DNA from 4 places in the Paenibacillus sp. YSY-4.3 genome. Region 1 is predicted to be linked to each of the others. Evidence: riboswitches for the same ligand, from Rfam matches in the RefSeq annotation. Region 1 holds a riboswitch; each other region holds the start of a gene.
What was found. Region 1 has a riboswitch for cyclic di-AMP ahead of ACYUJT_RS20260 (3D domain-containing protein). Riboswitches for the same ligand answer to the same signal wherever they lie in the genome.
Positions count from the first base shown of each region.

Region 2: linked by a shared signal. The riboswitch ahead of ACYUJT_RS21255 (KamA family radical SAM protein) and the one ahead of ACYUJT_RS20260 (3D domain-containing protein) in region 1 are both predicted to bind cyclic di-AMP.
Region 3: linked by a shared signal. The riboswitch ahead of ACYUJT_RS09700 (APC family permease) and the one ahead of ACYUJT_RS20260 (3D domain-containing protein) in region 1 are both predicted to bind cyclic di-AMP.
Region 4: linked by a shared signal. The riboswitch ahead of ACYUJT_RS24970 (C40 family peptidase) and the one ahead of ACYUJT_RS20260 (3D domain-containing protein) in region 1 are both predicted to bind cyclic di-AMP.

Region 1 covers NZ_BAABMC010000007.1:126,965-129,897, reverse strand. Annotated here, with positions in the region: gene ACYUJT_RS20270 (amino acid ABC transporter permease) at 1-144, shown strand, start outside; gene ACYUJT_RS20265 (amino acid ABC transporter ATP-binding protein) at 131-853, shown strand; cyclic di-AMP (ydaO/yuaA leader) riboswitch at 1,019-1,200, shown strand; gene ACYUJT_RS20260 (3D domain-containing protein) at 1,203-1,880, shown strand; gene ACYUJT_RS20255 (polysaccharide deacetylase family protein) at 1,979-2,773, opposite strand.
Region 2 covers NZ_BAABMC010000008.1:104,844-107,776, forward strand. Annotated here, with positions in the region: gene ACYUJT_RS21250 (winged helix-turn-helix domain-containing protein) at 1-18, opposite strand, end outside; gene ACYUJT_RS21255 (KamA family radical SAM protein) at 186-1,373, opposite strand; cyclic di-AMP (ydaO/yuaA leader) riboswitch at 1,507-1,656, opposite strand; gene ACYUJT_RS21260 (antibiotic biosynthesis monooxygenase) at 1,715-2,125, opposite strand; gene ACYUJT_RS21265 (ankyrin repeat domain-containing protein) at 2,122-2,535, opposite strand; gene ACYUJT_RS21270 (hypothetical protein) at 2,517-2,684, opposite strand.
Region 3 covers NZ_BAABMC010000002.1:675,297-678,229, forward strand. Annotated here, with positions in the region: gene ACYUJT_RS09700 (APC family permease) at 1-1,070, opposite strand, end outside; cyclic di-AMP (ydaO/yuaA leader) riboswitch at 1,238-1,405, opposite strand; gene ACYUJT_RS09705 (hypothetical protein) at 1,788-1,985, shown strand; gene ACYUJT_RS09710 (SPFH domain-containing protein) at 2,810-2,933, opposite strand, start outside.
Region 4 covers NZ_BAABMC010000016.1:30,579-33,511, reverse strand. Annotated here, with positions in the region: gene ACYUJT_RS24980 (GNAT family N-acetyltransferase) at 1-86, opposite strand, end outside; gene ACYUJT_RS24975 (C40 family peptidase) at 412-888, opposite strand; cyclic di-AMP (ydaO/yuaA leader) riboswitch at 893-1,031, opposite strand; gene ACYUJT_RS24970 (C40 family peptidase) at 1,233-1,724, opposite strand; cyclic di-AMP (ydaO/yuaA leader) riboswitch at 1,730-1,867, opposite strand; gene ACYUJT_RS24965 (hypothetical protein) at 2,088-2,909, opposite strand.

The DNA of each region.
Region 1 (2,933 bases):
CAGGCGGGTGCTGTTCAAGGGATTACGTATAACGGCATGATGCCGTTCCTGATCGTTGCTGTGATGTATTTTATCGTAACTTTTACGCTTTCCCGCATTTTGGGTCGTTTCGAAAGGAGGTTGCAGGCTAGTGATAACCGTTAAAAATTTGCATAAAAAATTCGGTCAGCTGCATATTTTAAAAGGCATTGACCTGAAAATCAACCGCGGCGAGGTCGTCGTCGTCATCGGGCCGAGCGGATCTGGAAAAAGCACGTTCCTGCGCTGCTTGAACCGGTTGGAGGAGCCGTCCAGCGGTGAAATCTATTTCGAGGGAGAGCTTATTACCGGCAAGAGTCATAATATTAACAAAACCCGCGAGAAGATGGGGATGGTGTTTCAGCATTTTAATCTGTTTCCTCATAAGACGGTGCTTGAGAACGTCATGATGGCTCCAGTCCAGGTAAAAAAGCAGACCAAGCAGGACGCAGAAAAATTTGCGCTTTTACTATTGCGCAAGGTTGGACTGGAAGACAAGAGCAAGGCTTATCCGTCCCAATTGTCGGGGGGCCAGAAACAGCGCATTGCCATAGCCCGCGCCCTGGCGATGGAGCCGCATGTGATGCTGTTTGACGAGCCAACTTCCGCACTTGACCCCGAGATGGTGGGCGAGGTGCTTGAAGTCATGAAGGAGCTGGCGACGGGCGGTATGACGATGGTAATCGTTACGCATGAAATGGGCTTCGCCCGCGAGGTGGGCGACCGCATCTTGTTTATGGATCAAGGCGTTATCATCGAGCAGGGCACCCCGCAGCAGGTGTTCGGTTCGCCGCGGAATCAGCGGACTCAGGATTTCTTAAGCAAAGTTTTGTAATTAGATAGATTGGCAAAGGCATGACCGACTGGTCATGCCTTTTTGCGTTGGCGGGTAAAAATTAAATTTTTTGTCATGGTTTCCGTCATTGTATTTCCTTGATAAATGTTGGTTTTTATACCATTGGTAACATTTGCATGGCCCATAGGTTACAAAGTTGTGATATATTCATAACGGCCGAAACACTGCTAAGGCAGGTGCGGGGGACGATTTATGACAAGCGATGCAAATGCAAAGGTAACAGCTTGGCTTGTCTCGGGGTGAAGCGCTACATAATCCGGCGCCGGGAGCTATCCTTTTTTCCGAATCCGACAACTAACTCCGCAGGCAAAGTTAAAGGAGGAGCATCATGTTTAAACAGCGTAAAGGTCTTCATAAATTGGGGATGGGGATTAAGACTGCGGTGATTGCAGCAGGGTTGTTGGGAGCACTGCATGCCGTGCCAGCATATGCGGATTCAGTACATACGGCAAAGAGTGGAGATACCTTCTATTTTCTCGCCAAGCAGTACGGAGTCAATTTGGACAAGCTTATGCAAGCTAATCCAAGCATAGAAGCAACGAATATTTACGAGGGCTTGAAAATTACGATTCCAGGTCAAAACATGCAGGCGCTTTCTGCTTCGGGCAGCGAAATCCAAACATTGTCCACGCTTAAGGTATTTTCTGCGGACCGGGTAGTGCAGGCTTGGGGCAAATCGTTTAACTACAAATCTACGAAAAAAGTCAAAGCTACGGCTTACTCCGCAGCAGCCAGTGAAAATGGGAAATGGGGCGCCGTCGATTACTACGGCAATCCTTTGAAGCTCGGAACGATCGCTGTTGATCCAAATGTCATTCCGATGGGCACGAAAGTGCTAGTCACTGGACACAGCCATTCCGATTTGCCGAAAAATGCATTCGTCGCCACGGCAACCGATCAGGGCAGCGCAATCAAAGGCGACCGGATTGATATATTCATTCCGGCGAGCCCGCAGAAGGTTAACGAGTTCGGTTTTCAGGATGTCACGCTCTATATTTTGGATTAATATCAGCCTGGTCACGATTTAAACTATTTATCTTAAAAAGGACGTTCCACTGCGAGATCCGCATGGAAGTCCTTTTTTGCATTGCAAGCAATGTCCGCTTACAAAGCTTTCTTATAAGATAGCAGCTCGGGGATCGTTACAAAGCGGTAGCCACGGTTCCGCAGCACCTTGATGATATCGGGCAGGGCTTCGATGGTTCCCGTCAAATTGGAACCCGTACCGCCGCCGGCATGCTGCAGCACAATCGATCCCGGCCCGACGGCGCTGAGCACGTTACGTTTTACCTTTTCTTTGCTGAGCGCTTTCCAATCGAGAGAATCGACGTTCCAGTTAATGATTTTGTAGCCTTGCTGCTTGGCCCATTTGAGTTGATCCTCATTAATTTCTCCGTAGGGCGGACGAATGAAGCGAGGCTTATAGCCGATAATCCGTTCGATCACTTTCTCAGTTCGCTCAATTTCACTTTTGAATTCTTGGACGGATTTCTTCTTAAACAAAGGGTGGCTGTAGGAATGGTTGCCGACGATATGTCCTTCACGGTGAATTCTTCGCAGCAGCTCAGGATGCTTCTTCGCCCGGCTGCCAACGACGAAAAAAGTGGCTTTTACGCCGTTCTTCTTCAGTATATCCAGTACTTTCGGGGTGAAGCGGGGATCGGGAACATCATCGAAGGTCAGGGCGACCTGCTTAACCTCAGGACCGCTGAATTTAAACGTTTCTGAGTATTTCCGCCGGAGCTCTCCCAGCGTTAACGGCTTTGCTTCGGCATTCACGGTTTGTTCGGAGGAGGTGGGTTCCGGATTTGGCACGGGTTCGACGGATGCGGGGGTCATTCCCGTAACAAGCGCCAGGCACATTAGCCATACGAGCGGCGCCTTGATGAGTTTGGACATGGATTACCTTCTCCTTTGATCGCTGAATTGTTATCTACTGGTATGCCCAAAACTTCACATAAATATGACCTCCCTCGCAAAGGTGTGCTAATTGTCACAGACTAGCCCACCCAAAAATAGCATCTTAGATAAAGCAGTGAAGCAGTAGATGCGCTTATTC
Region 2 (2,933 bases), on a different contig from region 1:
GAATGTCAGTCTCTCCATAACTACCCCTTCTCCAAATGTCTTATTAGATTTATCATAATCTATCACCGCCATCCTGAGAAATGAAAAGCGTGCAAACGATCAGGATACAAACAAAAATCCCCGGAGGATGCAGCCAAATATTACTTCAGGCCGCTCCTCAGGGGATGGTCACTATGATTTATATGTTATAGCATAGCAGGCGTGCGTTTTCTCTTCTGCGGTAAATCGGGCATTTCGTTCACGGAGACAACTTCATCGGTCTTCTTCTCGGGCTGCCGCCAATACTGCTCATTGCCGGGAAGATCGTCAAACCAAGCCGCATCCTTAGGGCAATCGAGGATCATCAATTTGCCGTAATCCCCGTCGCGGGACTGGTGGTACTTCAAATAGGCCTTGCCGTTTTCAATCGCGAGAATTTCGATCTTGCCGGACGTATGGCTCATCGACAGCCTGACTCGTTTACCCAGACCGGATGTCCGCGCCTTTGCCTCCTCGACGATCCGATAGACCTCTTCCAAGGAAAGGACGAAATCACGGTTCCCCGCTACCGGCCTGTTCACGAAGAAGTAGTAAGGCGTAACCCCTGCCCAAGACAGCTTATCCAGCAGCTCGCCAAGCACTACAGGGTCATCGTTAATGCCTCTCAGCACCGGGGTCTGGTTGACTACGATCGCGCCGGCCTCATGCAATGCCTGAAAGCCGCGTCTCGCTTCCTCCGTAATCTCGCGCGGATGGTTAATATGGGCCATAACGTAAATGCGCTGCTCCGGCGTAGAATAGGTGCGGATCACATCGAGCAGCTCCTCGTCCTCGTAAATGCGCATGGGATTGAACACGGGAATCTTCGAGCCGAGACGAATAATTTTAACGTGCTCAATTTCACGCAGCTGGGCAAGGATGCCCCGCAGTTTCTCCGTGGCTAGAATAAGGCTGTCCCCGCCAGTCAACAGGACGTTGTTGATCTCGGGATGCTTGGCGATATAATCGATTCCCGGCTGCACATCGGACATGGCCTCCTTCACGTCGTTGCGGAACAGGCGCTTGCGGAAGCAATACCGGCAGTACGCGCCGCATACCTCTGACACGATCAGCAGGGCGGTCGTCGTATACTTGTGCTGACATCCCGGCACAACGTAGTTGGTATCCTCGTCGGAAGCATCCCAGCGGCCATACTCCTCGAGTTCCCCCTCATTTGGAATGACCAGCTTGCGAATGGGATCCTGAGGATCATTCCAGTCGATCAGGTTCAAGTAATAATCGTTCACCCGAAATACGAATTTCTCCGTAATCGGTTTCAAACGCTCGCGCTCCTCTTCCGGAATCATAGTCAGTCTGTCCAGATTCGTAATGTACTTCGTTTTAGTCTTTGTCATTGTACATCCTCCTTCCTAGTAATCAACAAAAAAGACCCCGGATCGGGGTCCTAGACACAGCTGCGCCAGCAAGGGTCAGAAGACAAAAATAGACCCTAAAATAGGGTCTAAGAGACGTAATAAATAATCATATAACAGACCCATCCACTGCTGACGAGGTTAGCTGACGGACTCGGGTAAGATGGTACCCTACACCTCATAGGAATGAGTGATTCGCCCCAAAAAAAAGAACTGGTTCCCCCGCTTTCCTGGCTATCACCAAGAAACTAAGCGTGTGTCTATGATACGGTGTACTGACGGGATTGTCAACCTTAGGGTAATTAACAAGAGAATTGGTATAATTATAAAATTCTTAAAATTTGACGGTTAATGTTATTTTCTGTCATGGGACCGGCCATCCCCCGTTCCGGTTCAAACTTTTGCCGCAGCGGCCTATACTGCGCGGCTACTTCATAAGTCGCCAGCTCGGAGCCAATGAGTTGGCTGACTTCCGGCTTAAGCTCTCTAAACTTGCGGTGGAGCGTTCGCGCTGCTCTGCTCGTTAACCACTTCTCAAAATACCATCGATCCTCCCAAGTAGTGCAAACCTGCAGCTCATCGTATTCCGGGCAATTATCTCTGATCAGCACTTCCATGAACAGGAATCCTTCAAAAGCATGGACCGATATGGGCGTTCTGAAGCGAGCCAGCACTTCGTTTGCTTTGCCTTTTCGGACCCGGATGATCTGGATGGCCTTCATCATCACCATCATTTTCCGACCACCTCTTTCGATAGGAATATACTTAAATACTCATAGACGAAAATGGCAGCATTCCCACCGGCCTCGGCGTGACGGATCAGCGATATTCCGTGCGGCCCCTTAGCATAGACGGTCTCGGGATGATTCTCCACGATCGCTTTTACGACGTTCAGTTCTCCAAGCATAGCTGCAGCGAAAATATCCATTCGTGCCCCGTGCGCCAGCAGCAGTCTTGCAATGCTGAAATTCCCGGTATGCGACGCGGCGCCGAGGGCGCTCTCCCAATCGCCGCTCCCCCAATCGATGACCGCATGCACAAGTGCGGGCTCCTGTTTGAGCAGCCTTGCAACCGCATCATAATCTCCATGCGCGGCCACGATAAATTCCCGTACCAGCTCATGATTTAAAGGCCCTCTTGGCATGCGTTCCCCTCCTTGTCCGTTCTCTGCGAACCTCTCGTTCTCTGCTTCTGCCCATCAACAGTCTCCCATTGCCGCTCAGCCTCTCTTCGGCAAACCGCCGCACTGATAATCAGAAGCCATGATATATATACCAATGAAGTTTGATTCATCTCAATTCCTCCACCTACGTAATTGATAACCATTCTCAACGATTGATCAATTCCATTTTATTGATAATGATTCTCATTGTCAATAAGGTGAGGTGGAAACATTTGAACAGATTATTCTACAAAACTACCTAAATGGTCACTTTCGCCGGAAAATTCCTGCGCTTTCGCCATAAGACTCCAGTTTAATTATGGGGCCATGTAAATAAATTAGTAGTTGTTAGTGCCTTGACTGTTGGGACGGTGGTTTGT
Region 3 (2,933 bases), on a different contig from region 1:
ATCGATAGCAACCCCAGACTGATGATGCCATTGGAGTAACCCAACCGGTCACCCCGTACCGTGAACATTCTTGGAATGAACCGGTCGTTAGCCAGGTTTACAGCCAGCAGCGGAAATGCCGAATAACCCGTATTAGCCGCCAATATCAGAATCAAGGCCGTCGTGCCTTGGATAAAATAGTACACGGCATTTCTGCCGAAGGTATGCTCGGCGATTTGCGAGACCACCGTCTTCTCCGGGGAAGGCACAATCCCGTAATAATAAGCCAGAAATACAATGCCCGAGAACAGGATCGCAAGCAAGATGCCCATCGCCATCAACGTCTTGGCTGCATTATTCGGCGCGGGATTCTTGAAGTTCGGAATCGCATTGGAGATCGCCTCCACCCCGGTCAAAGCCGAGCTTCCCGAGGCAAAAGCCCGTAACACCAAGAATAGCGTCATCCCCGCCACTGGCGTACCGACCGGTACATGTAAACTTGGCGAGACATGGCCCATCGCAATATCGTAAAGCCCTACGGCAATCAGAATGAATAAAGCGACAACGAATAAATACACAGGATAAGCTAGAATCGTCGCGGATTCAGTAATACCCCGCAAATTCAGCAAGGTCAGGAGAATGACAAAAATGACTGCGATGATGACTTTATGCTCGTGGAAGCTCGGAATGGCCGACGTGATCGCATCCGTACCCGCAGACACGCTGACGGCAACGGTTAGAATATAGTCGACCAGCAAGGAGCCTCCCGCAACCAGGCCGGGGAAAATCCCCAGGTTCTGCTTGGAAACCACATAAGCTCCCCCGCCTTGCGGGTAAGCAAAAATAATCTGCCGATAGGATAAAATAAGAGCGGTCAATAATACCAATACGCCGATCCCAATCGGAATCGAATACCAAAACGCCGCTGTGCTGACGGTCACCAGCACGAGCAAAATTTGCTCCGGCCCATAAGCCACGGACGATAAAGCATCGGAAGAAAGAATGGCCAGCGCCTTCTTCTTATTCAGCTTTTGCTCCCCTAATTCCGTCGATTTCAACGGCCGCCCAATCAACAGTCTTTTTACAGTCATCCTAATTTCCACCACCAGTTTGAGATATGGGACATTTTGTATCGTACCCTCTTGGTTTAACCATTATCCGTACAAACCGGCAATCCCTGTGACTCCATTAGCGCAAAAAAAGCCGCAGGAAAGTTGGCCTTTCCCGCGGCAGCTCAAAAAAACGTGGGCACGCGACAAATTCCTCTTTCGTAACGCTTACGAGGTTAGCTGACGGATTCGGGCCTGAAAGTAGCCCTACACTTGATATTACCTAGTTCAAATCAAGCGATTCACCCCTGGGACGGATACAAGCTCATCCCTTTGGTTCCCCCGTTCCTGACTGCAGAATTCAGCGATAAAGGATTATTCATTTCATAAACCAGTTCGTCATGAATGAAATCTTACTCCCAAAAAAAGTATCTGTAAACAAATAAAGAATTCGGATTTGACGCAAAAATAACCCCTTCTGTGCCAAGAGTACGCTTACATTACCCGCGCTCTTTGACTGGCTCGTTTTTTTTCTGCGTTTCGCATCGTGAGGTAGATTTCACGTAGACTAGGAGGAAGGAAGCTTACACACGGGTCTAAAGTATACCCCCAAAACCCTGAACCCGATTCATAAATGGGCCTATCAACCGTAGGAGAAAATGCCAAAACATAATAAACGATGCCAAGATCAGCACATCTCACTCTGAATTCAATGACGGCAAGAAATCGGTGCTGCTTATTTTCTCAACTGAAGAAGACATGGTGACGATTACCAAGCTGTACAAGGAGTATTTCAAAACGCAAAACTTGGATGATTCCGGTCAGACCATTGACGATAAGAACATTATTATTCAAGGCGATAATCCCGATAAAAATGAAAGCTGGTCCATGATTGGCGGACGATTGTCCTCGAGTGAAGGGGTCATTGAGCTAAACGTGACATGGACGGAATTGTAGGACGGTAAGTCAGATTAAAGGGGTCTATCAAGATTTTTGTGTAAACTCATTTCAAGTAATCTCCCGAGGGGGATTAGCCTGCTTAACGTAAATGGTTACCGATGCGTTCCGGGAAAAAGACGGAGAACTCCAGCGCATCTGTCCCCAGTTTTGGACTCGACCTAGTAATCGTCGTACGACGAGAAACCTAGTATTCAAGCAGTCAGTAATACGACGATGACTTTGGAAGAGGCTACGCTAACGGTTGTCATTGTGCTTAATCGTCCCTAAAAAAAGGGGGGGCTTTTCTAACGTTTGTATGAGCGCTTATTTGGACGAAATTGCCCCTCTGCCTACGAAAAAACGGAAATAGGCTCGCTGGCAACCGTTACATTTTGTTAAACCCCGTTTTTGCCCAAATAACGTCGCTCACAACCGTTAGAATTTGCCGCTCACAACCATCAGGATTTCCGCTCACTTCCACCCACAACCTCCTGGGCAGTAACCAGCTGATTTTCCTTAATGAAAGCCCGCAGTTGTTCTTTTTACCAAAGTCCCATGTGTTCTCCCAACCTTTCTATAACTTCCATTTTAATGGGTTTAGGAGTTTACACATTACAGACTCGATTAAAGCAAAATTACCCTATCGAGTAGACACTTTAAAAAAGTCTCTCGGTAGGGTAATATCTCTTTATTTAATCTGAGTACGTTTAATCCATATTTCTTCAACATTAGTTATGTTATTCTCTTGCAAATATAGCAATGTACTTTTCTCAATTTTTTCATAAACGCATGAGCCATCATCACTGTCCATCGTCTAATTCTTTGTATGCCATAAAAATTATTTAGTTCAGCTTCTGGCCGCAATTCGGGCAGAAGTTTGCACCTTCGTTCTTAGCGCCGCAGTTCGGGCAGAAGTTAGGGCGCTTGCCGCCTTCGGAGGAAGGAGCCGCCGGAGGCTGTTGGTTT
Region 4 (2,933 bases), on a different contig from region 1:
GGAGAGTCGTAGCGCCAAGTACTGATTGCTTCCCCATGGCGTTCTTCCATAGGAACGATTTTAAACTGAATATCTCGTTTATCCATCTTGCGCCTCCTTGTACAAATGGGAATGCCGTGCCATGGAACTTCGCCGGCGCGATCGTTTTATCAACACTGTAACGGGATTTTATTTTATTGTAAAGGCTCTGGCCGAGAGATTTTTAACGTGGGAGGCGGAGTTATCTATTTATAGTGAAAACGGTTTAGTGGGGCGTTGATAAATAGTACCTATGGCGTGTATGCCTGCAACCTTTTTCCTTGAAGCTTCGTTAATAAGATAGAGCGATTAAGTCCTAATAAAAAAGCCGCGACAATTCTGGCAGGAATTGTCGGGCTATGTAAAAGCAGTAGACATAAATGGGCTAGGTGATTAGGATTGGGCGGCGTGGGTAGAATAGCCGTATTTGCTTAGGATCCGTTTCGCTCCGACATAACGTTCCTTGTAGTAGCTGTTGCTTAATTTATCGGTACGGATTCCTTTAGAAGAAGAGGCATGGGCGAACTTTCCATCGCCGATATAAATGCCGACATGAGATACTCCTTTGCCGGTCGTATTAAAAAATACGAGATCTCCTTCCTGAAGCTGATTCTTCGCAACAGACGTACCCTGCTTGTACTGCGCTGACGATACGCGGGCCAGCTTAACACCCATTTTCTTAAAGACGTAGCTTGTAAATCCGGAGCAATCAAAACCGTTTGTGGTCGTTCCCCCGAATTTGTAAGGTGTTCCGTAGACGGCATTAACCGTCTTGTTCAATGTCGTGTTCGAGTCGGCGTATGCGCTTGCTGTCCCCAACGTAAGAAGAATAGCCAAGCTCGTCGCCGCTGCTGTCAAAGTCTTTCTCAAGATGTTGTGCTCCTTCCAAGGCCTGCGAGGTTAGCTTAAGGATTCGGTTGAAGGTTCCCTATCATCTCTTATGTAGCGAGATCAATTCACCCATAAATGGTTCCCCCGTTTCCCGGGTGCCGGGAATTCGGCTTATCTAGTTGTATGCACCCGAAACGAAACGACTTACAACAATGATGACAAGATTGTAACTTATCACTTTGGTTATTCTAACAAAAACGGCCATCTTTTGCAAGAAAGGCTCTGCTGCAGCATGTTGGTAAAGTTATCCTGTGCCTTTTGAGGGATAAAAAAACCTGTAGGCGGGTTCGGCAAGGAACCACTCTACAGGTTTTCTGGACGTATTATTCTACATCGTCATGATCTTGGCTATCAACCGCAACCTCTTCGTACTTGTCCGTGCTCATGATGCGTTTGGCACCGACATAGCGTTTGACATAATAATCATCGCTTAATTTGGTAATGATTACCCCTTTCTTCGTTGAAGCGTGGGCGAAGCTCTCGCCATCAACCATAACGCCAACATGGGACACTCCATTACCGGAAGTGTTGAAGAATACGAGATCCCCGGCCTTCAGCTCATCCTTCTTGACAGCTGTTCCCATATTGTATTGGGATGCCGATGTGCGAGGCAGCTTGATATCAAGGCTCTTGAATACGTAAGAGGTAAATCCGGAACAATCAAAGCCATCGGTGCTCGTACCGCCAGATACATATTTAGTGCCCAGTGCGGAATCAATAGTTGTATCCAGTTTAGAGTCTGCGAAAGCGCTGCCAGCCCCTAAGGTGAACAGGATGGACAAACTTATAGCTGCTACAGCCAACTTTTTCTTCAAAGAAGTTATGCTCCTTCCAATGCCTGCGAGGTTAGCTTAAGGGTTCGGGTTGAAGGTCCCCTATGATCCCTCTGAAGCGAGATCAATTCACCCAAAATGGTTCCCCCGTTTCCCTGGTGACGGGAATTCGGCTGTGATTTTAACACCATGTGTAACTTATTCGACACTGCTGTCATGCATCTTGTGAATTATGACAGAAATGATTACAAATCTGTTACTTAAAAAGTACTGTTGTTATTGTAACAAGGCAGGGATCATTTGGCAATGGTTAAATTGCGAGAATTATATAGTAAGCATAGAATAAGGCCTCCGCGCATGCGCGGAGGCCTTGTGGCTCTAGGGAGGGGAGAAGATGAAGAAATTTTAACTTTTTTGTTGCCATAGACAATATTGCGAGGATATTTTCCATATTTTGAAAACACTGCGGAAGAATGGGTATGTTTGCTGCAAAATGAGGGCCAGCAGACCGGTCCAGACCCATGATGCCGTGCCGAATAAGATGAATATGATAGAGCAAGAGGCTGCAAGGATAAAGGAGATGCCAAGGCCGGGCAGGAGATGTTTCCAGCAAAGGAGCAGGGACGGCCAGGCATTGCCTTTAAATAAGTAGCCGAATTGCAGGAACAGTACAGTTTGGCGTATGAACCAGCTGTAGCAGAGCCAGCCGACAGCATAAGCGATAGTGACTAGAACGACCGAGATATGGCCGCTTCCCTGCAGAATGGGTGCCAAGGCGGTGTATACTCTGGGTAGGAGCCAAAGCGTAGGGACCAGGATCAAAATAAGCTCCAGGAAGTAGAACAGGGTCACGGGTTTCCAGAATTTCTGAATACCTCTGAATAGCGGGAGGCCGGGCGCTCTATCCTCGCTAGGAAGCAGTCCATATAATATTCCTGCATGGACAAGAGGAGTGAGCAGCAGGCGAAGCAAGACCATGCCGATGATCATCCATAAGTAATGATGAACCTCGGGAATTTGCCAGAATCTATTTTGCCCCTCGATCACAAACAGCATCCGGCTCAGGTCATGGGGGGGAGGGTCGGGATAGCGGTGCAGCACTTGCACTACAGCCGTATTGACCAGCCGGTATAGAAATACTCCCCACAGCAGTTGATACAGGAACAGAATGATGACGGAGGGGAACTGTCTTTTGACGCTGCTCCACCCATTGCGAATATAGGGCATGGTATTCCCTCCTAAAAGTTTTGT